Regions from separate parts of the Nonomuraea sp. NPDC048901 genome, predicted to be linked through region 1. Evidence: riboswitches for the same ligand, from Rfam matches in the RefSeq annotation. Region 1 holds a riboswitch; each other region holds the start of a gene.
What was found. Region 1 has a riboswitch for cobalamin ahead of AB0C30_RS31080 (ribonucleoside-diphosphate reductase subunit alpha). Riboswitches for the same ligand answer to the same signal wherever they lie in the genome.
Positions count from the first base shown of each region.

Region 2: it holds a riboswitch for cobalamin, as region 1 does, so the genes downstream of both, AB0C30_RS54990 (ABC transporter substrate-binding protein) here and AB0C30_RS31080 (ribonucleoside-diphosphate reductase subunit alpha) in region 1, are expected to answer to the same signal.
Region 3: it holds a riboswitch for cobalamin, as region 1 does, so the genes downstream of both, cobN (cobaltochelatase subunit CobN) here and AB0C30_RS31080 (ribonucleoside-diphosphate reductase subunit alpha) in region 1, are expected to answer to the same signal.
Region 4: it holds a riboswitch for cobalamin, as region 1 does, so the genes downstream of both, AB0C30_RS55600 (CbtB-domain containing protein) here and AB0C30_RS31080 (ribonucleoside-diphosphate reductase subunit alpha) in region 1, are expected to answer to the same signal.

Region 1 covers NZ_JBEZFW010000009.1:273,098-278,698, forward strand. Annotated here, with positions in the region: gene glmS (glutamine--fructose-6-phosphate transaminase (isomerizing)) at 1-187, shown strand, start outside; gene AB0C30_RS31070 (SAM-dependent methyltransferase) at 261-1,028, shown strand; gene AB0C30_RS31075 (tripartite tricarboxylate transporter substrate-binding protein) at 1,134-2,099, shown strand; cobalamin riboswitch at 2,104-2,298, shown strand; gene AB0C30_RS31080 (ribonucleoside-diphosphate reductase subunit alpha) at 2,425-4,674, shown strand; gene AB0C30_RS31085 (ribonucleotide-diphosphate reductase subunit beta) at 4,701-5,601, shown strand, end outside.
Region 2 covers NZ_JBEZFW010000031.1:84,054-89,654, forward strand. Annotated here, with positions in the region: gene AB0C30_RS54970 (phosphotriesterase-related protein) at 1-635, shown strand, start outside; gene AB0C30_RS54975 (cytochrome P450) at 632-1,930, shown strand; gene AB0C30_RS54980 (SDR family oxidoreductase) at 1,927-2,742, shown strand; gene AB0C30_RS54985 (Gfo/Idh/MocA family oxidoreductase) at 2,913-3,776, shown strand; cobalamin riboswitch at 3,784-3,904, shown strand; gene AB0C30_RS54990 (ABC transporter substrate-binding protein) at 3,977-4,936, shown strand; gene AB0C30_RS54995 (iron ABC transporter permease) at 4,948-5,601, shown strand, end outside.
Region 3 covers NZ_JBEZFW010000033.1:15,470-21,070, forward strand. Annotated here, with positions in the region: gene cobJ (precorrin-3B C(17)-methyltransferase) at 1-70, opposite strand, end outside; gene AB0C30_RS55560 (precorrin-8X methylmutase) at 76-696, opposite strand; gene cobG (precorrin-3B synthase) at 734-1,981, opposite strand; cobalamin riboswitch at 2,010-2,198, shown strand; gene cobN (cobaltochelatase subunit CobN) at 2,233-5,601, shown strand, end outside.
Region 4 covers NZ_JBEZFW010000033.1:23,155-28,755, reverse strand. Annotated here, with positions in the region: gene AB0C30_RS55605 (M28 family metallopeptidase) at 66-1,616, shown strand; cobalamin riboswitch at 1,594-1,723, shown strand; gene AB0C30_RS55600 (CbtB-domain containing protein) at 1,758-1,946, shown strand; gene AB0C30_RS55595 (CbtA family protein) at 1,955-2,695, shown strand; gene AB0C30_RS55590 (histidine phosphatase family protein) at 2,702-3,319, shown strand; gene AB0C30_RS55585 (VWA domain-containing protein) at 3,339-5,519, shown strand; gene cobO (cob(I)yrinic acid a,c-diamide adenosyltransferase) at 5,522-5,601, shown strand, end outside.

The sequences.
Region 1 (5,601 bases):
GGTGGGCCACCGCGAACCCGACGCCAAGCTGGCCGACGACGTCATCGTGGTGCCGAAGAACGAGATCGAGCTGGACCCGATCCTGCTCACGATCCCGCTGCAGCTGCTGGCGTACCACGCCGCCGTGGCGCTCGAACGCGATGTGGATAAGCCGCGCAATTTGGCTAAGAGCGTCACAGTCGAGTAACTGCTACGACACGGCGGCCACAATAGGCACATAGCCCGTGATAAGCGGACCGGCAGGACTTAAGATCGAAACTGTGCCCGAGTTTCATGGTCAACCGCCAAATCTCGCACGAATGTACGATTACATGCTCGGCGGCACAGACAACTACGCCGTCGACCGCGAGGCGATCGACCGGCTTGCGGAGCTGCTCCCGCAAGCCGTCCTGCTGGCGCGTGCCAACCGGGCCTTCCTCCAGCGCGCGGTCCGCCACCTGGCGGACGCGGGCGTCCGCCAGTTCCTCGATCTGGGCAGCGGGCTGCCGACCCAGGGCAACGTGCACGAGGTGGCGCCGGAGGCGAAAGTCGTCTACGTCGATCGCGACCCGGTCGTCGCCACCCACGCCAGGGCGCTGCTGGAGGAGGCGGGCCGGGCCGTCTTCGTCCAGGCCGATCTGCTCGACCCCGACGAGGTGCTGGCGCAGGCGTCCCGCTTCCTGGACCTGAACGAGCCGGTGGGCGTGCTGCTGGTCTCGATCCTGCACTTCATCCCGGACGCCCGTGACCCGGGCAAGATGGTGACCAGGCTGCGCGAGGCGGTGGCGCCCGGCAGCTACCTGGTGCTCACCCACGCGACCTCGCGGGGACGGTTCGAGGAGGGCGCCACGCCGCTCCACCGGCCCACCTCGGCCGGGGCGGGTACCGACCGGACACCGAGGGAGATTCGGGCGTTCTTCGGGGACTTCGAGCTGGTCGAGCCGGGCCTGGTGCACGCCCCCGACTGGCGTCCCGACCGGCCCAGGCTGGTCAGCGAGCCCTCGCTGCCGTCGTACCTGCTCGTCGGTGTGGGCGAGAAAACATCATAGTTCTTCCCGACTTTTCGTGATCCCTGATAATGACAACCCTGATGTGTAACAGTGCGTTAAGTGTCAGTGACCTGGGGTAGTTATGGGGTGCGAGGGGAGGACGCCATGCGCCGACGGGGGTTCTTCGCGCTCGGCCTGGCGGTGGCGGCCTGCGCGACAGGATGTGGCACGGAGGGGAGCCTCGGCGGACGCGCCGTCAACGCGGCCGGCCTCTCGGGCCGGTTCGCGATCGTCCCCGGCGCCGGACGCTGGGCCCGCGTCGCCAAGACGCTCGTCAAAACCGCCCGCGACGCCGGTTTCCCCGTCTCCGGCACGCCGCCCGTCACCCGGATCACCGTCACCGGGCTGCCCGCGCTGGCCGCGACCGAACTCAACAACGGGCTGTCGCTGCTCGACACCGCCACGCCGCTGGCCCGGCTCACCGGCCAGATCGAGGTGGTGGTGGTGCCCGCACACTCCAAGTTCGCCACCTTCGACCAGTTCGGCGCACAACTGGTCGCCCACCCCGACCGCACGCCCCTGACGGGCGGACCGCAGGGCGAGCCCGACCACCTGCTGTTCGGGCTGATCGCCAAGGGCCTCGGCGCCGACACCCGGCAGGTCGACTACACCGGTTTTCCCGGCAGCGAGGAGGCCGCGGCCGCGCTCCTCGGCGGCAAGGCCGCCGCGGCGACCGGCACGCTCGCGGACTGGCGCCGCGCCATCGGCAAGGGCCTGGTCAGGGTGCTCGCCGTCTCCAGCGCGCGCCGGGTGGACGGCATCGAGGCGCCGAGCCTGCTGGAGTGCGGGGTGCGGGTGGACTTCGCCGACTGGTGCGCGGCCGTGGGGCCCGAAGGCATGACCGATGACGGCAAGGCCGTCGCCATCCGGCTCTGCGACGAGGTCACGGGGTCCGACTCGTGGCGGGCGGCCTGCCGGGCGGAGGGATGGACCTCGATCCCGCTCAGCGGCGACGACTTCGAACAGTGGCTGGCCTCGGAGATCGGCAGGACCAGGGCCGTGCTCCGCGATCTGGGCATGCTCGACACCGCTGACACAACATGCTGGGGTAGTTGCGCCAAGGGCCACTAGATGTAGGATTCTGCTCGTCGCTGGTTCGCCCCTCGGGGCGGAGCAAAAGGGAACCCGGTGCGATTCCGGGGCTGCCCCGCAGCGGTGAGCGGGAACGACCGCCGTCACGAGCACTGGAGATCTCCGGGAAGCGACGGCCAGTAGGAATGATCGACCATGCCCGCGAGCCCGAAGACCTGCCGGCGACGTTGGGGGAGCCAGCCGGCTCCGCCCATCGAAGTGTCCATGGCCTCGAGGGAGGGCCGGGGGCGTCGGCGGCCGTGGAGTCCAGGGCCGCCGTGCTCTCACGCGCCCTCACGGGGATGAGCTCGCGAGGAGAGAGCACGTGACGCAGATCATTGAGGCCGATCACCAGCCGGCCACGGCCGATCACCAGCCGGCCACGGCCGATCACCAGCCGGCCACCGTCGATCGGCAGCCGACCACCGTCGACCGGCGGCTGGCGATCGAGGAGGCCGCCGCACGAGTGATCACCGATCCCGCCAACTCCCGGATCGCCGCCCGGCTCCTGGCCGAGGAGATCGCCGACGAGGCGGCCGGGCACGGCGTGCGGACCTTCTCCGAGTCCATCGCCGCCAGCCACGCCGCCGGGCTGATCCAGGACTCGCTCGCCGCCTTCGTCGGCGCGCACGCCGCCGAGCTCGACGCGCTCGTCTCCGGCGAGGCGGACGACCGCTTCGAGTATTTCGGGTTGCGTACGGTCTACGACCGCTACCTGCTGCGGCACCCGGAGTCGCGGACCGTGCTCGAACGGCCGCAGCACTTCCTGCTCCGCGTGGCCTGCGGGCTGTCGGAGACGGTCGCCGAGGCCGCCGAGCTGTACGGCCTCATGTCCACGCTGTCGTACCTGCCGAGCTCGCCGACGCTGTTCAACTCCGGTTCGCGCCGGCCGCAGCTGTCGTCGTGCTTCCTGCTCGACTCGCCGCGCGACGAGCTGGAGTCGATCTACGACCGCTACGGGCAGGTGGCCAGGCTGTCGAAGTACGCCGGGGGCATCGGCATCGCGTGGACCCGGGTGCGCTCGCGCGGATCCCTCATCAAGGGCACCAACGGGCACTCCAACGGCATCGTGCCCTGGCTGCGCACGCTCGACTCCTCCGTCGCCGCCGTCAACCAGGGCGGGCGCCGCAAGGGCGCGGCCTGTGTCTACCTGGAGACCTGGCACGCCGACGTCGAGGAGTTCCTGGAGCTGCGCGACAACACGGGCGAGGACGCCCGGCGTACGCACAACCTCAACCTGGCCAACTGGGTGCCGGACGAGTTCATGCGGCGGGTGGAGGCCGACGAGGTCTGGTCGCTGTTCGACCCCAAGCAGGTCCCCGACCTCACCGACCTGTACGGCGAGGCGTTCACCCGCGCCTACCGCGCCTACGAGGCCGACGGCCGCTACACCCGGCAGCTGCCCGCCCGGACCCTCTACGGCCGGATGATGCGCACCCTCGCCCAGACCGGCAACGGCTGGATGACGTTCAAGGACGCCGCCAACCGCACCTCCAACCAGACGGCCCGGCCCGAGAACGTCATCCACCTGTCCAACCTGTGCACCGAGATCCTCGAGGTCACCAGCGACGGCGAGACGGCGGTGTGCAACCTCGGCTCGATCAACCTCGCCGCCCACCTGACCGGCGAGGGCGTCGACTGGGCCCGGCTGCGCGCGACCGTCCGTACGGCGGTGCGCTTCCTGGACCGGACCATCGACCTGGGCTTCTACCCGACCGCCGAGGCCGAGGCGGCCAACAAGCGCTGGCGGCCGATCGGGCTCGGCGTGATGGGCCTGGCCGACGTCTTCTTCACGCTCCGGCTGCCGTTCGACTCGCCCGAGGCGCTGGGGCTGTCGACCCGCGTCGCCGAGGAGATCGCCCTGGCCGCCTACGACACCTCCGCCGATCTGGCCGTCGAGCGCGGCCGGCATCCGTCGTACGAGGAGACCAGGGCGGCGGGCGGCGTCTTGCACCCCGACCACTACGGCGCCGCCGCGTCGCCGCGCTGGGACGAGGTGCGCGCGAAGATCGCCGCGACCGGGCTGCGTAACTCGCTGATGGTCGCCATCGCCCCGACCGCGACCATCGCCTCCATCGCCGGGTGCTACGAGTGCATCGAGCCGCAGGTGTCCAACGTGTTCAAGCGCGAGACGCTGTCGGGGGAGTTCCTCCAGGTCAACCGCTACCTGGTGGCCGACCTCCAGGCTCGCGGGCTGTGGACGCAGCGGATGCGCGACGACCTCAAGCGGGCGGACGGCTCGGTCCAGGACATCGCGGGCATCCCCGATGACCTCAAGACCTTGTACCGGACGGCCTGGGAGCTGCCGCAGAAGGCGCTCATCGACCTGGCCGCGGCCCGTCAGCCGTACATCGACCAGTCGCAGTCGCTCAACCTGTTCATGGCCAGCCCGACGATCGGCAAGCTGTCGTCGATGTACGCCTATGCCTGGAAGCAGGGCCTGAAGACCACCTACTACCTGCGCTCACGCCCGGCCACCCGGATCGCCCAGACGACGATCGCGCAGACGACGATCGCGCTCGACGCCGTCGCCTGCTCCTTGGAGAACCCGGAAACCTGCGAAGCCTGCCAGTAGTAGACCCCCTCGAACGGAGACCCCCAATGCTGCTCGACCCCGGCATGGACCTGACCCTGCGCCCCATGCGTTACCCGGACTTCTACGAGCGCTATCGCGCCGCGATCCGCAACACCTGGACCGTCGAAGAGGTGGAGCTGCACTCCGACCTCGCCGACCTGGCCAGGATGACGCCGCAGGAGCGCCACCTGATCAACCGGCTGGTCGCCTTCTTCGCCACCGGCGACTCCATCGTGGCCAACAACCTCGTGCTCAACCTCTATCAGCACGTCAACGCCCCCGAAGCGCGCCTGTACCTCAGCAGGCAGCTGTTCGAGGAGGCCGTACACGTGCAGTTCTACCTGACGCTGCTCGACACGTACCTGCCTGACCTGGAGGAACGGGTCAAGGCGTTCGCCGCCGTCGAGCACATTCCGTCCATCAGGGACAAGGCGGAGTTCTGCTTCCGGTGGATCGACTCGATCAACGGCCTGCGGCGGCTGGAGAGCGCGGACGAGCGGCGGCAGTTCCTGCTCAACCTGATCTGCTTCGCCGCCTGCATCGAAGGGCTCTTCTTCTACGGAGCGTTCGCCTACGTATACTGGTTCCGGTCTCGGGGCCTGCTCGGCGGGCTGGCCACCGGCACCAACTGGGTGTTCCGTGACGAGTCCATGCACATGGAGTTCGCCTTCAGCGTCGTCGACACCGTGCGGGCCGAGGAGCCCGAGCTGTTCGATGACAAGCTGGGGGAGCAGGTCACCCGCATGATCGAGGAGGCCGTCGCCGCCGAGTTGGCCTTCGCCCGCGATCTGTGCGGCGACGGCATGCCCGGCATGAGCGTCGAGCAGATGCGCGACTACCTTCAATATGTCGCCGACCAGCGGCTGGCTCGGCTCGGGCTGCCGCAGAGATACGGCACGGCCAATCCGTTCGGGTTCATGGAGCTGC
Region 2 (5,601 bases), on a different contig from region 1:
GGGGTCCCGGCTCGCTGTTCGGCGGGCCTGATCGGCTCGCGGAGTTCTTCGTACGGGACATCGTTCAGGGCATCGGCCGGACCGGGGTCAAGGCGGGCATGCTCAAATGCGCCACTGACCATCTCGGCATGACCAAGGGGACCGAACGGGTGTTCCGGGAGGTCGCCGAGGCGCACCTGGAGACGGGCGTGCCCATCACCACCCACTCGCACAGTGCCTCCAGGGGCGGCCTGGAGCAGCAGCGGCTGCTCGGCGAGCTCGGCGTCGACCTCACCAGGGTCGTCATCGGTCACGCGGGCGACTCGACCGACGTCGCCTACCTGGAGGAACTGGCCGCGAACGGCTCCTACCTCGGCATGGACCGCTTCGGCATCGAGACGCTCTCGCCGTTCGAGGACCGGGTGTCGATCGTGGCGACGATGTGCGCGCGCGGCCACGCCGACCAAATGGTGCTAAGTCACGACTCGTACTGCTTCAACGATCGCTTTGACGCCGAGGTCGTACGGCAGCGCCACCCGAACTACCACCTCCTGCACATCTCCCGCGACGTCCTGCCCGAGCTGCGCAAGAGAGGCGTCACCGAGGACCAGATCCACCAGATGCTCGTCGACAATCCCCGGAGGATCTTCGCATGATCGAGGGCACGACCGACGGGACGCTCAAGGACGCGACCGATGGCACGGCCGGCGGGACGGCCGGCGGCACGAGCTACGGCGCGACCCACGGCACGATCGGGGACGCGATCGAGGACTTCGACGTCGGCTCGGATTGGCACGTCGCCTCGCCGTACGAGTTCCTCGGCAGGCTGCGCCGGGAGCGGCCGGTGTTCCGCAGCGAGCACCTCGGCGCCTATGTGCTGACCCGGCACGCCGACGTGCGCGCGGCGTACGGCGATCCGAGGCGGTTCTCCTCGGAGGGCTCGCTGACCATCTCCCGCAGCCTCACCCGTGAGACGCGCGACAGGCTGGGCGAGCACGGGTCGTTCCTGTCCAGCTTCGTGGCGAACGTCGATCCGCCCGACCACACCAGACTGCGGCGTTCGGTGTCGAAGGCGTTCACGCCACGGGCGGTCTCGGCCATGGAGCAGCACTTCCGGCGGCTCAACGAGGACCTGCTCGACCGCGTGGCGTCCAGGGGCGAGGCCGACTTCGTGTCCGAGATCGGGCACGAGCCGTCGATCAAGCTGACCGCCCGGTTCATCGGGGTGCCCGAGTCGGACGAGGGGTTCGTACAGGCGCATGTGAAGGACTGGTTCCAGCTCTTCCTGTCGCCGCAGCCGCCCGACCGCCAGCTCGAACTGGCCGACAGTTTCCTGACCTATCTGGATTACGTGGATCGGCTGGTCGCGGCCCGCGCCAAGGAGCCGCGCGACGACTTCACCTCGCTCATGACCTCGCTGATCGGCTCCGAGCTCAGTCACCGCGAGGTGGTGGAGCTGATCTCCACGATCCTGCTCGGCGGCAACGACACCGTGCCGAACCAGCTCGCCAACAGCGTCCTGCGGCTACTGCGCGAGGACGCCTGGCCAGTCGCGCCGCCGCTGATCCAGAACGCGGTGGAGGAGTGCATGCGCATCGACGGCGCCTCCCTCGGGTCGTTCCGGTACGCCACCACGGATATTTCGCTACACGACGTGATAATTCCGGAAAAGTCGTTGGTACTCCTCTCCACCGACTCCGCCGCCCACGACGAGACCGTCTTCCCCGACCCGGACCGGTTCGTCATCGACCGGCCCAACGCCGACGCCCACATGGTGTTCGGCTACGGCATCCACTTCTGCGTGGGCGCCGCGCTCGGCCGACTGCAGCTTCGGACGGCGCTCGACGTGCTCGGCCGCCGCCTACCCTCGCTGAGGCTCGCCGACGAGCCCATCGTCTACCGCAAGTCCCTCGTGGGCCGGGGGCTGACGGCTCTGCGGGTGACGTGGTGAGTGCCGCGCCGGGTCGGTTCGATGGGCGGGTTGCCCTGGTGACGGGCGCGGGGTCGGGCATCGGCGCGGCGTGCGCGTCGCGCCTGGCCGCCGAGGGTGCCTGCGTGGGCGTCCTGGACGTGCACGCGGCGGGGGCCAAGTCGGTCGCCACCGCCATCCGCGCCAGGGGCGGCACGGCCACGGCGCTCGTCTGTGACGTGTCGGACGAGAAGCAGGTGGCCGAGGCGATCGGTGACCTGCTCGCCTCGTTCGGCCGCCTGGATATCGTCCACTCCAACGCGGCCGCGCTCGACCCCGGCACCTACGGCCGCGACCGCGACCTCGAGGACCTCGACGTCGCCGTATGGGACCGCACGATGGCGGTGAACCTGCGCGGCTGCCTGCTCATGGTCAAGCACGCGGCCCCCGTGATGGCCGACGGCGGCGCGTTCGTCGTCACCTCGTCGGTCTCGGGCCTGCTGGGCGACGTCGCGCACGTCGCGTACGGCACCTCGAAGGCGGCGCTGACCGGTTTCGTGCGCTATGTGGCCACCAAGTACGGCTCGCGCGGCATCCGCTGCAACGCCATCGCGCCCGCACTGGTCCTGACCGACGCGGCCGCGCAGGCCCTCGGCCGGGAGCGGCTGGCCGACAAGGCGGCCGAACGGCTGCTGCCCTGGGCCTGCACCCCGGACGACGTGGCCGACCTCGTCGCCTTCCTCGCCTCGGCTGAGTCCCGGTGCATCACGGGACAGACCATCGTCATCGACTCCGGCACGGTGGCCCACCGCCCTGAACACGCCCTGCGCCAATGGCGCGACGCGGCGGGGTGACCACCGGAATTCCCCGGAGCGGTCCGTCACACGACTGTCTCGATCCCTGTGACGGTTTGTCGTGGCAGGAGTCCCTCGGAGCGGACACCCCTGCGGGGGAGCGGAAGCCCGGATACCCGGAGAACATTCCTAGGAACCGCATTAGGGTTGTGGCGGATCAAGGGGGATGAATGGAGCCGGTGTCGGTCGGGTTGGTCGGGGCGGGGCCGTGGGCGGAGCGCGCGCATGCGCCCATGCTGGTCAACAGCCCGCATCTCCGGTTCGCCGGCGTGTGGGCTCGGCGTCCGGAGGCTGCCGCTCGGCTGGGGGCGCCGGTGTTCGAGCGGGTCGAGGAGTTGTTCGAGGCGTGCGAGGCCGTGGCGTTCTGCGTGCCGCCGGGCGTACAGGCCGAATTGGGGGTGCGCGCGGCGAAGGCCGGGAAGGCGTTGTTGCTGGAGAAGCCGCTCGCCGACTCGCTGGAGAACGCGCGGCGGCTCGCCGATGCCGTGCGTGAGGCCGGTGTGGCCTCCCAGATGGTGCTCAGCATGCGTTATATGAAGCAGGTCAGGGAGTTCCTGGCGCGCTGCGCGGAAATCGAGGCGTTCGGCGGTCACGCCGCGAACATCTCCGATGTCCTGCTGGGCGGCCACCTCTTCGGCACCCCGTGGCGGCTCGAGCGCGGGGCGCTCCTGGACGTCGGGCCGCACGTGGTCGACCTGCTCGACGCCGCGCTCGGCCGGGTGACCGGCGTGCGCGCGCACGGCAACCCGCTCGGCTGGACCGGACTGCTGCTCGATCACGAGGGCGGCGCGGCCAGCGAGGCGTCGCTGTGCATGGCCGCCGCCGGTGACCTGCCGCCGGCCAGCGTCGCGGTGTACGGCAGGACGGGCAGCGCGACGCTGCTGCCCAGTGATGACGACGATCCGTTCGAGACCATCGCCGAGGAGTTCGCGCGGACCGTACGCCAGGGCGGCGGCCACCCGCTGGACGCGGCCCACGGGCTCAGGTTGCAAGAGATCATCGCCGAGGCGGAAGCCCAATTGGGCACCCCTTGACTTAACGCGCATCTGGCGCATTGATAGCGTCTGTCCGACGCGCAGAGTTGCAGCGAAGTCCGGTGCGAGTCCGGCGCTGTCCCGCAACTGTCATAGCCAGGTCGCCTGCCTCCGCGCTGACGTCATCAACCCTCGTGGAAAAGGGTGATCCGTCGCTCTCAAGCGGGTCTCTCGGTTCCGACAGTGTGAAAGGACTTCTCGTGAGGCCCGTACGCACGGCCTTCGCGGGCGCGCTGCTGGGAACGCTCGTTCTGGCCGGATGTGGTCAGACCAGCACTACCACCACCCCGTCACCCGCGAGCCCCACCGGCACGACCGGCTCGACCAGCTCCGCCGCCTTCCCCGTGACGGTCGAGGCGGGCAACGGCAAGGTCAGCATCGCCAAAAAGCCGGAGCGGATCGTCTCGCTCTCCGCCAGCCATACCGAGACGCTCTTCGCCATCGGCGCGGGCCCCCAGGTCATCGCGGTGGACGACCAGTCCAACTACCCGGCCGGTGTCCCCAAGACCGACCTGTCCGGCTTCAAGCCGAACGTCGAGGCCATCGTCGCCCAGAAGCCCGACCTGGTGATCGTCTCCAACGACATCGACGGCATCGTCGCCAAGCTGGGCAAGGTGAACGTGCCGGTCCTCCTGGAGCCCGCCGCCACCAAGCTCGACGAGGCGTACGACGAGATCACCGACCTCGGCGCCGCCACCGGCAACACCGAAAAGGCCGGACAAGTCGTGACTGGCATGAAGACGTCCCTCGACAAGCTCTCGGCGAACGCCCCCAAGGACAAGAAGCTCACCTACTACCACGAACTCGACCAGACCCCCTACGCGGCGACGTCCAGCACGTTCATCGGGCAGATCTACGCCATGTTCGGCCTCACCAACATCGCCGACAAGGCGCCGGACCCGGCGGGCGGCTACCCCAAGCTGTCGGCGGAGTTCGTCGCCCAGGCAGACCCGGACCTGATCTTCCTGGCGGACGTGAAGTGCTGCCAGCAGAGCAAGGACACGCTGGCCAAGCGCCCCGGCTGGAAGGGACTGTCGGCCGTCAAGGGTGACCAGGTGATCCAGCTCGACGACGACATCGCCTCGCGCTGGGGCCCGCGGGTCGTCGACCTGGCACAGACCATCAGCGACGCCGTCGGCAAGGCGGCCACCCGCCAGTGAGGTCCAGACCGATGTGGACGGCGGGCGCGCTGGCCGTGCTCGCCGTCTCCATGGTCGCCGGGCTGCTCGGCGGGGCCGCCGACATCTCGCCGTGGCAGGTGGTGCTCCAGGCGCTCGACTGGCTGCCGTACGTACACGTGGACTCGGGGCTGGCCCCCGTGGAGCAGGGGCTGCTGTTCGAGCTGCGGCTGCCCAGAGTGCTGGTGGCGGCCGTGGTCGGCGGACTGCTGGCCATCGCGGGGGCCGGCTACCAGGGGGTGTTCCGCAACCCGCTGGCCGACCCCTACCTGCTGGGCGCCGCGGCCGGAGCCGGGCTGACCACCACCGTGGTCATCGTGCTCGTGCCGACCCCGGCCGTCGGCATCCCGGTGGCCGCCTTCGCGGGTGCGGTCGGCGGGGTGTTCCTCGCGTACGTGCTCGGCAACACCGCCGGGCGCTCGGGCGGCACCGCCACGCTGGTGCTCGCCGGGGTGGCCGTCACCTCGTTCCTGACCGCGATCCAGACGTTCATCCAGCAGTTCAAGGTCGAGCAGTTGCAGCGCATCTACTCCTGGATCCTGGGCGACGTGGGCGGCGGGTGGGACCAGTTCTGGCTGGTCCTGCCGTACGCCGCCGTCTCGGCCGTGCTGCTGCTCGCGCACGGGCGGATGCTGGACGTGCTCTCG
Region 3 (5,601 bases), on a different contig from region 1:
GGGCCGTCTTGACCGTGACCAGCTCAGGGTCTCCCGGGCCCAGTCCGACCCCGTACATCCGTCCCGTCATCGCCGTCACTCCGTCTCGTTCGCGATGGCGTTGACCGCCGCCGCCGTCATCGCACTGCCGCCGCGGCGCCCGTGCACCACCAGGTATTCCAGGTCGCTGTCCGCCAGGGCCCGCTTGGACTCGGCCGCGCCGATGAAGCCGACCGGCACGCCGAGCACCGCCGCCGGCCTGCCGGCCCCGTCGGCGACCAGTTCGAGCAGCCGGAACAGGGCGGTCGGGGCGTTGCCGATCGCCACCACGGCGCCGTCCAGCCGGTCGCGCCACAGCTCCAGGGCGGCGGCGCTGCGTGTGGTGCCGAGGCGTTCGGCCAGCTCCGGCACGCCTGGCTCGCCCAGAGTGCACACCACGTCGTTGCCGGCGGGCAGCCTGCGCCTGGTGACGCCGGAGGCGACCATCTGCGCGTCGCACAGCACGGGCGCGCCGCGCCGCAGCGCCGCGCGGGCCCGGACGACCACCGAAGGCGACCAGTCCAGGTCGGCGACGAGGTCGGTCATGCCACACGCGTGGATCATCCGCACCGCCACCTGGGCCACATCCGGGGGCATCCCGGTGAGGTCGGCCTCGGCACGGATGGTCGCGAACGAGCGCCGGTAGATCTCGGCGCCGTCGCGCAGGTAGTCGGTCACTGCTGCCTTTCCTCGTATCGGTCGAAGCTGACCGCCATCAAAGCGGCCGTTCCTCGTAGCCGTCGGCGGTGGCCACCATTTGGACCACCCGGCCGCGGGGCAGCCCGCAGCGCCGCTCGCAACCTGCCCAATGCACCGGCGTCGCAGCGGGCGCGTCCAGGGTCGCCACCCACCGCCGTACGTCCTCCTGCACGTCCGCCAGCGACTTGGCGCAGCCGGGACGTCCGGTGCAGGCGCTCACCCCGACCCAGGGCGACGCCGGATCGGTCACCAGCCCGGCCGCGGACAGCTGCCGCACCGCCGTCTCGGCCGCGGCGGGGGACAGGTCCAGCAGGACGACCGTCCGCCACGGCGTCAGCCGTACAGGAACCGCCCCGCCGTCGTCGGCGGTGTCGGCGACAGCGCGTACCTGAGCGGCGGACAGCCGCCCGAGCGGCACCACGGCCTCCAGCGCCACGCGGCCGTCCCGCTGATCGACAGGTCCGGGACGATGGGCCGAGCGGGGAGAGGATGCGTCCAGAGCGGTCGTCGCACGCTCGCCCGCAACGCCGAGGTGGGCGGCGATTCGGGCGGGACCGTCCGCCAACTCCGCGATCCGCCACGCGCCCCGGTCACGATCGGAAAGCCCGCGCTCCCGTTCGTCGAGGAACGCCTCGGCGGCGGCGATCATCTGCCCGACCGCCGCGTCACGAGGCACGACAAGCCCGGTGTCCACGCCCGCCAGCAGCAGTGACACCCAGGCGTCACCGCCCGCCACCGCGCTGTCGGGCAGTGCCGCCCAGGCGTCCCCATCCACTGCCGCAGGCACGAGAGTGACATCGGCGGCCAGCTGCCGCATGTCACCTGTGCCGTCGTCCAGCGCGAACAGGAAGCGCCCCGGCAGCCCGGCCAGCCGGGTCCGCGCGCACAGCGCCAGGTCCAGGGCCTCGACCAGGGGTTGCGTGTCCACCAAACCCGCAGGACCGCGGCCGCCGAGCGGCGAGGCGACGATGTTGCGTACCCGTTCGTGCGCGGCCGAGGGCAGCAGCCCGGCGGCGGCGATCCGTTCGGCGAAGACGGCCGGCGCGCGCAGGCCCCGCACCTGTACGTTCGCCCGCGACGTGAGCTCGACCACCCCGGAGCCCAGCTCCGCCGCGCAGGCCGCCAGCTCGCGGAGCTGGACGCCGGAGACCGCGCCGCCGGGCAGGCGGACCCGGGCCAGCGGGCCGTCGGCGGCCTCGTGCACCTGGAGCGCTCCCGGACAGGCGTCGGGCCGGACCCGTCCGGAAAAGTCGGCTATGGACACGATGAGGATGGTAACGCCACTTCTGGTGGAGGTTGCTCCTGCCGTAGGCTCCTGGGTAGGCGATGGCAAAGGGAGGAAGCCGGTGCGAATCCGGCGCGGTCCCGCCACTGTGACCGGGGAGCGAACCCCACCGCAGGCCACTGCCCGGCAACGGGTGGGAAGGCCGGGGTGAGCGCTGATCCGGGAGCCAGGAGACTCCTGCCGTCGCGACACCCACGACCGGGGCGAGGACCCCGAGGGAGGATCGTGCCGTGCCTGGCGACAGCCATACCGTCCTGCTGCTCTCCACCTCCGACACCGACCTGCTGAGCGCGCGTGCCTGTGGCGCCGCCTACCGTCTGGGCAACCCCGCCCGGCTCGACCCCGACGATCTGCCCGGCCTGCTGGAGGGGGCCGACCTGGTCGTCGTACGGCTGCTCGGCGGTCGCCGAGCCTGGCAGGAGGGGCTCGACGCGCTGCTGGCCGGGCCCCGTCCGGTCGTGGTGCTGGGCGGCGAGCAGGCGCCGGACGCCGAGCTGATGGAGCTGTCCACGGTGAGCGGCGGCGTCTGCGCCGACGCGCACGCGTACCTGGCGCACGGCGGGCCCGCCAACCTGACCGAGCTGCACGCCTTCCTGTCCGACACCGTCCTGCTGACCGGGCGCGGGTTCGCGCCGCCGGCGCCCACGCCGTCCTGGGGGCGGCTGGAGCGCGAGGCACGGTCACACCAGGGGCCCGTGATCGGGGTGCTCTACTACCGGGCGCACCACATGGCGGGCAACACGGCCTTCGTCGAGACGCTCTGCGCCGCCGTCGAGGAGGCGGGCGGGCAGGCGCTGCCGGTGTTCTGCTCCTCGTTGCGCACCGCCGAACCCGAGCTGCTGGAGACCCTGCGGGCCGCCGACGCGCTGGTGGTGACCGTGCTGGCGGCGGGCGGCTCGCGTCCCGCGACGGCGGGTGCGGGCGGGGACGACGAGGCGTGGGACGTGGGCGCGCTGGCCGCGCTCGACGTGCCGATCCTGCAAGGTCTGTGCCTGACCACGTCCAGGAAGGCGTGGGAGGACAACGACGACGGCCTGTCGCCGCTGGACGCCGCCTCGCAGGTGGCCATCCCCGAGTTCGACGGGCGGATCATCACGGTGCCGTTCTCCTTCAAGGAGATCGATCCGGACGGGCTGACCGTCTATGTCGCCGACCCGGAGCGGGCCGCGCGGGTGGCGGGCATCGCCGTACGCCACGGGCTGCTGCGCCACACCCCGCCCGGCGGGCGGCGGCTGGTGGTGATGCTGTCGGCGTACCCGACCAAGCACTCGCGCGTGGGCAACGCCGTCGGCCTGGACACCCCCGCCAGCACCGTACGGCTGCTGGCCCGGCTCGCCGAAGCGGGCTACGACCTGGGCGAGGGCTTCCCCGGCGTGGTCGAGCAGGACGGCGACGCGCTCATCCACGCGCTCATCGCCGCGGGCGGCCAGGATCAGGACTGGCTGACCGAGGAGCACCTGGCGGGCAACCCGGTACGCATCTCCGCCGCCTCCTACGAACGCTGGTACCGCACACTCCCCGCCGGCCTGCGCACCGGGATCGAGCGGCACTGGGGACCCCCGCCCGGCGAGCTGTTCGTCCATGACGGCGACATCGTCCTGGCGGCGCTGCGCGCCGGGAACGTGGTGGTCATGGTCCAGCCGCCACGCGGCTTCGGCGACAACCCGATCGCCATCTACCACGACCCCGACCTGCCGCCCAGCCACCACTACCTGGCCGCCTACCGCTGGCTGTCGGCCGAGTTCGGCGCGCACGCGATGGTGCACGTGGGAAAGCACGGCAACCTGGAATGGCTGCCGGGCAAGTCGGCCGGCATGTCCGCCTCGTGCGGCACCGACGCGGCCATCGGCGACCTGCCGCTGATCTACCCGTTCCTGGTCAACGATCCGGGCGAGGGCACCCAGGCCAAGCGGCGGGCGCACGCGGTGCTGGTGGACCACATGGTGCCGCCGATGGCGCGGGCGGAGACGTACGGCGACATCGCCCGGCTGGAACAGCTCCTGGACGAGCACGCCACCATCGCCGCCATGGACCCGGCCAAGCTCCCGGCGATCCGCGCCCAGATCTGGACACTGATCCAGGCCGCCCGGCTCGACCACGACCTCGGGCTGGCCGATCGGCCGCACGACACCGAGTTCGACGACTTCATCCTGCACGTGGACGGCTGGCTCTGCGAGGTGAAGGACGCGCAGATCCGCGACGGCCTGCACGTGCTCGGCCAGGCGCCGGCCGGGCAGGTCAGGGTGGACCTGGTGCTGGCCATGCTGCGCGCCAGGCAGATGTGGTCGGGCCGCGAGACCCTGCCCGGCTTACGTGAGGCGCTCGGCCTGGCCGAGGACGGCACGGCGGGGCTGGCCGAGGCGGACCGGGCCGAGGCGACCGCTCGTGCCCTGGTCGAGGCGATGGAGGAGCGAGGCTGGGCACCGGAGGCGGCCGAGGAGGTCGCTCGCACGCTGCCCGCCGATCGGCGCGAGCTCGTCACGCGGGTGCTCGCGTTCGCCGCCACGGAGGTGGTCCCGCGCCTGGCCCGGACGACCGACGAGCTCGACCACGTCCTGCACGCCCTCGACGGCGGCTACGTGCCCGCCGGGCCGAGCGGATCGCCGCTGCGCGGCCTGATCAACGTGCTGCCGACCGGCCGTAACTTCTACTCCGTCGATCCCCGGGCGGTGCCCAGCCGCCTGGCCTGGGAGACCGGCCAGGCGATGGCCGAATCACTGCTGGAGCGCTACCGCGCCGACACCGGCGACTGGCCCCGCTCGGTGGGACTGTCCGTCTGGGGCACCAGCGCCATGCGTACGGCCGGCGACGACGTGGCCGAGGTGCTGGCCCTGCTCGGCATCCGCCCCGTATGGGATGAGGCGTCCCGACGGGTCACGAACCTGGAGCCGATCCCGCCGGCCGAGCTGGGCCGGCCGCGCGTCGACGTGACCGTCCGCATCAGCGGCTTCTTCCGCGACGCGTTCCCGCACGTGGTGGCCATGCTGGACGACGCCGTACGGCTGGCCGCCGGGCTGGACGAGCCGCCCGAGCACAACTACGTACGCGCCCACGTGACCGCGACCGGCGGCGAGGAACGCCACGCCACGATGCGCATCTTCGGCTCCGCGCCGGGCGCCTACGGGGCCGGCCTGCTGCCGCTGATCGACAGCCGCAACTGGCGCGACGACGCCGACCTGGCCGAGGTGTACGCGGTCTGGGGCGGCTACGCCTACGGCCGCGACCTCGACGGCGTGGCCGCGCGCCCGCAGATGGAGGACGCCTACCGCAGGATCGCCGTGGCCGCCAAGAACGTCGACACGCGCGAGCACGACATCGCCGACTCCGACGACTACTTCCAGTACCACGGCGGCATGATCGCCACCGTCCGCGCGCTCACCGGCCGGGCCCCGGCCGCGTACGTGGGCGACAGCACCCGCCCCGACGCCGTACGCACCCGCACCCTGTCGGAGGAGACCTCACGGATCTTCCGCGCCAGGGTGGTCAACCCGCGCTGGCTGGCGGCGATGCGGCGGCACGGCTACAAGGGCGCCTTCGAGCTGGCCGCGACCGTGGACTACCTGTTCGGCTACGACGCCACGACGGGCGTGGTGGCGGAC
Region 4 (5,601 bases), on a different contig from region 1:
GTTCGCGTTCGGCGAGACTCGGGGATCGTCTGCCTTCCCGTTCCTGTCCCACAGGGGGAATCCGAATGCGCAGAGTCATCACCATCCTGGTCACCGCGCTCTCCGTGACCATCGCCATGGCCGTGCCCGCCAACGCCGGCGGCCTGGACGACGTCTTCGCCAAGCTGCTGGTCAAGCAGGTCAAGGGGACGAACGTCGCCAAGCACCTGCGAGCCCTGCAGGACATCGCCACCGCCCACGGCGGCATCCGCGCGACCGGCACCAGCGGCTACGACGCCTCCCGCGACTACGTGGCGAACAAACTGCGCAAGGCCGGATACAAGGTCACGCGGCAGCCGATCAACTTCGTCGAGAGCTGGGCCGAGAACACCCCGCCGACGCTGGCGCTCACCGCGCCGAGCGCGAAAACGTACCTACCGAACGAGGACTTCTTCACCTTCCAGCCCTCCCCGTCGGGCGAGGTGACCGCGCCGGTCCAGGGCGTGGACCTCACGCTGCCACCCACCCCCACGCCGACCTCGACCAGTGGCTGCGAAGCGGCGGACTTCGCCGGGTTCGTGGCCGGACGTATCGCGCTCGTCCAGCGCGGCACCTGCCCGTTCGTCACGAAGGTGCAGAACGCGGCCGCGGCGGGTGCGACCGGGCTCATCATCTTCAACGAAGGCCAGCCGGGTCGTACTGACGCGTTCCCGCTGGACATCGGCGAGTGGCGGGGCGGGATCCCCATGGTGTTCGCCGACTTCGCCGTGGGCAACGAACTCGCGAGCACGCCGGGCGCGACCGTACACCTCAAGGTCGACGCCAACCTCGTACTCGGCAGCACGGACAACGTGATCGCCGAGACCCGCTTCGGCGACCCGCGCAATGTCGTCATGGTGGGCGCGCACCTCGACAGCGTGACGGCGGGGCCCGGCATCAACGACAACGGCTCGGGCAGCGCGGCGATCCTGGAGGTCGCCGAGGAGATGACGCTCTACCCGGTCAGGAACAAGGTCCGCTTCGCCTTCTGGGCGGCCGAGGAGATCGGGCTGCTCGGTTCCGATCAGTACGTCGGGTCGTTGTCGCAGGCGCAGCGGGACCGCATCCGGGTGTACTTGAACTTCGACATGGTGGCCACGCCGAACTACGCCTACAAGCTGTACGACGGCGACAATTCCGACAACGTCGGCTCCCCCGCCGGTCCGCCCGGTTCGGCCGAGATCGAGCAGCAACTGGCGGCGTTCTACGGCTCCCGCGGCCTGCCCACGGTGGGCACGGACTTCGACGGGCGCTCGGACTACGGGCCGTTCATCGCGGTCGGGATCCCGGCCGGCGGCATCTTCACCGGCGCCGAGGGGATCAAGACGGCCGCTGAGGCGGCGCTGTTCGGCGGGACGGCCGGGGTCGCCTACGACGCCTGCTACCACCAGGCGTGCGACACCATCGCCAACATCAACGCCACGGCGCTGGACGTGGACACGGACGCCATCGCCGACTCCGTTGCCCGATACGCCTTCAACCTCCGCTCCATCCCGCCGCGAGTGGCACCCGCGACCAGCCGTGCGCGCTTCACCCCGCCAACGTCAGCCTTCCTCGATGTGTTGACGCGAACGGGAGGAAAGGATACGTTCCGGTAGATTTCACGGTTGTCCAAGGGAAATCCGGTGAGATGCCGGTGCGGACGCGCCACTGTATCCGGGACGTAGATCCCGGGAGCCAGGTCGCTTGGGCCTCCGTGACCTCATTTGTTGGGACGCGTCATCCCTGAGGAGGCACTGATGAGTGGCCTGTCCGCTCCTACCGTCATTCCGTTCCCCCGTCTGCGGCTGTGGTTGCTGGCCGTACCGGTACTGCTGCTGGTCGCCTACCTGGTGCTGATGGACAACGGCGCCATCTCGCAGACGGGTGCGTACCTGCACGAACTCATGCACGACGGGCGTCACCTGCTCGGCGTGCCCTGCCACTAGACCTCGGCATGGTACGCACCCTGCTGGTCAGGGGCCTGCTTCTGGGCCTGCTGGCCGGATTGATCGCGGGCGGCTTCGCCTTCGCCTTCGGGGAACCGCAGGTGGACAGTGCCATCGCACTGGAACAGGCGCACGCCGCGCAGGAACCTGGCCATGACCACGGCGAGGAGGAACTGGTCAGCAGGCCAGGCCAGAAGGCCGGGCTCTTCCTCGCCACCGGCCTGTACGGGCTGGCCGTGGGAGGGGTCTTCGCCCTGGTGTACGCGGGTCTGCGGGGCCGGGTCGGTCCCCGGTCGGAGGGCGGGCTGGCGCTCGCCGCCGCCGGGTCGGCGTTCGGGGCGGTGATCCTCGTACCGTTCGTGAAATATCCGGCCAATCCGCCGGCTGTCGGAGACCCGGAAACGATCAACAGCCGGACCGCCCTCTATGTCGTGATGATCCTTGTCGGCCTGGCCGCGATCGCGATCGCGGTGGCGACCGCGCGCCGGGTGACCGCCGGGCCATGGGCGCGGTGGGTCACGGCAGGGGTCGCGTACCTGGTCCCGGTGGTCGCCGCGTGGCTGCTGCTGCCGACCGTGGACGAGGTGCCCGAGGGCTTTCCTGCCACGTTGCTGTGGCAGTTCAGGCTCGTGTCGCTGGGGACGCAGCTCGTCTTCTGGACGGCCTTCGGTGTGCTGTTCGGGTGGGTGAGCGACAGGGCGGCGCGGCGGGCGGCGGCCGTACCCGCGACTGCCGTCTCGCCGGGCTGAGCCGGCGTGCTGTTCGTCCGGCACGCCAGCACGCCGGGGATGCGGACCGCCTGCTTTCCCCTGGCCGATGAGGACGCCGACACGGCGAGCCTGGCCAGAGCACACGGCTTGGCTTCGGTGGTGGCCGACTCGATGGCGGTCGGCTCGGCGCTGACCGGCTCGGTGGCGGGCGGCTCGGTGGCGGGCGGCTCGGTGGCGTGGGTCGCTCCCAGTGTCGCGGCGCGGCAGACCGCCGCCGCGCTCGGCCGGGAAGCGTGCGTGGTCGCCGCGCTCGCCGAGGCGGATCACGGCCGGTGGCGCGGCCTGCCGTACGGGCGGGTCGCGCGGGAGGAGCCGGACGCGCTGGCGAGCTGGCTGGCGGATCCGGACGCGGCGCCGCACGGCGGGGAGAGCCTGGCCGTGCTGGCGGCGCGGGTGGCCGGCTGGCTCGACTCGGTACGCGCGGAGCCCGAGGCGGTCGCCGTCTGCGACGCGGGCGCCATCCGGGCGGCCCTCGGCCATGCGCTGGGGCTGGACCCCCTGCGCGCCGCCCGTTTCGATCTCGCGCCGCTGTCCGTCACCGAACTGACCGTCACGCGAGGCGGCTGGCGGGTCGCCCACGTCAACCGGAAGATCCTGTCTTGAACGTACGGAAGGTCCTGTCTTGATCGTCTCGTATCCGTTCAGCGCCGTCGTCGGGCTCGACGACCTGAAGCTGGCGCTGGTGCTCAACGCCGTCTCGCCCCGGGTGGGCGGTGTGCTGGTACGAGGTGAGAAGGGCACCGCCAAGTCCACCATCGTGCGCGCGCTGGCCGCCCAGCTTCCCCCGGTGAACGTGGTGCCCGGCTGCCGGTTCGCCTGCGATCCGGCCACGTCCGACGCCGAGTGCCCGGACGGCCCGCACGAGCCGGACGCCCAAGGGCTTCGCCGTCCGGCCGCGTTGGTGGAGCTGCCGGTCGGCGCGTCGGAGGACCGTCTGGCCGGCTCGCTCGACGTCGAGCGGGCGCTGACGGAGGGGGTGAAGGCGTTCGAGCCGGGCCTGCTGGCGGCCGCGCATCGCGGCGTCCTGTACGTGGACGAGGTGAACCTGCTGCACGACCACCTGGTCGACCTCCTGCTGGACGCGGCGGCCCTGGGGACCTGTTACGTGGAGCGGGAGTCGGTGTCGGTCCGGCATCCGGCCCGGTTCCTGCTGGTCGGGACCATGAACCCGGAGGAGGGTGAGCTGCGGCCGCAGTTGCTGGACCGCTTCGGGCTGACGGTGGAGGTGAAGGCGTCCAGGGATCCGGTGGAACGCGCCGAGGTGGTACGACGCCGGCTGGCCTTCGACGCGGACGCCGAGAAGTTCGCGGCCCGGTGGGCGGCCGAGGAATCGGCGCTGGCGGCCAGGATCGCTCGGGCTCGCGGCCGGGTGTCCGGCGTGCGGCTGCCCGACTCGCGCCTGCGGCAGATCGCGACGGTGTGCGCGGCGTTCGAGGTGGACGGATTGCGAGCCGACCTGGTCACGGCGAACGCCGCCATCGCCCATGCCGCCTGGCATGGGCGCGAGAGGGTGACGACCGAGGATGTACGGGCGGCGGCCCGCCTGTCGCTGCCGCATCGGCGGCGGCGCGACCCCTTCGACGCTCCGGGGCTGGACGAGTCGCTGCTCGACGAGCTGCTGGAAAGCACGTCGGAGGACGACGATCCGGACGGTCCGGAGGGTCCCGATGGCGGGAATCCTGGCGCCTGTGGGCCTCCTGACGCCTCCGGGCCTGCTGACCATTCCGGGCCTGGGGAGGACGGCGGCCCGGCGAGCGCCGCGCCACCGGCGGGTGACGGCGAAACGCCGATGCGCGATCAGCCGACCGGTCCCTCCGACGGCCGGATGATGAATGACAGCCGCGTCCCGGATGATGGCCGCCTACCGAACGACGGCCGCGTACCGAACGACGGCTGGATGCCGAATTACGGCTGGATGCCGGATGGCAAGGGACCGGCGAAGCAGCTGGCCGATGCCGGGCAGTCGCCGGACGCCGGGAGCATCTATGGGCAGGAGCCGCCGGGCCGAGTGGCCGGGCTGGCGGCGCCGTACCGGGTGCCGTTGCTTCAGGTGCCAGGGATCGGCGAGGGCGTGGCGGGGCGGCGCTCGCGCTCACGCACCACACGCGGCCGGGCCACCGCCTCGCGCCGCCCCGGCGGACGGGTCCGCGATCTCCACATGCTGGCGACGGTGCTGGCGGCGGCGCCGCACCAGGTGAGGCGCGGGCGTACCGGTCCCGGGCTGGTGCTGCGCCAGGACGACCTGCGCGAGGTGGTGCGTGAGGGCAGCGAGGGCAACCTCGTGCTGTTCGTGGTGGACGCCAGTGGCTCGATGGCGGCTCGCCGACGGATGAGCGCCGTCAAGACGGCGGTGCTCAGTCTGCTGCTCGACGCCTACCAGCGGCGCGACAAGGTCGGCCTGGTCACCTTCCGTGGCGCGGGCGCCGTGCTGGCGCTGCCGCCGACCTCGTCGGTGGAGGCGGGCGCGGCCCGGCTGCGCTCGCTGCCGACCGGCGGCCGTACCCCGTTGGCGGCCGGGCTCGTGCGGGCGGCGGAGGTGCTGCGCGTGGAGCGGCTGCGCGACCCCGCACGGCGGCCGCTGCTGGTGCTGGTGACCGACGGGCGGGTGACGGCGGGTGGCGATGTGGAACGGGCCGCCACCCTGCTGGACGGCACGGCGAGCGTGGTCGTGGACTGCGAGAGCGGCCCGGTGCGGCTGGGCCTGGCGGTCCGGCTGGCGGCACGGCTGCGGGCGCGCCTCGTCCCGCTCGACGCGCTCTCCGATCTGAGTTCGGTCGTACGCGATCACCGGAAGGCGGTCTGATCATGCCGCAAGGGAAGCCCGCCACCGTCCCCGACGACGGTCTCACGACCCGGCAGCGCCGGACGCGGCCGCTGCTGATCGT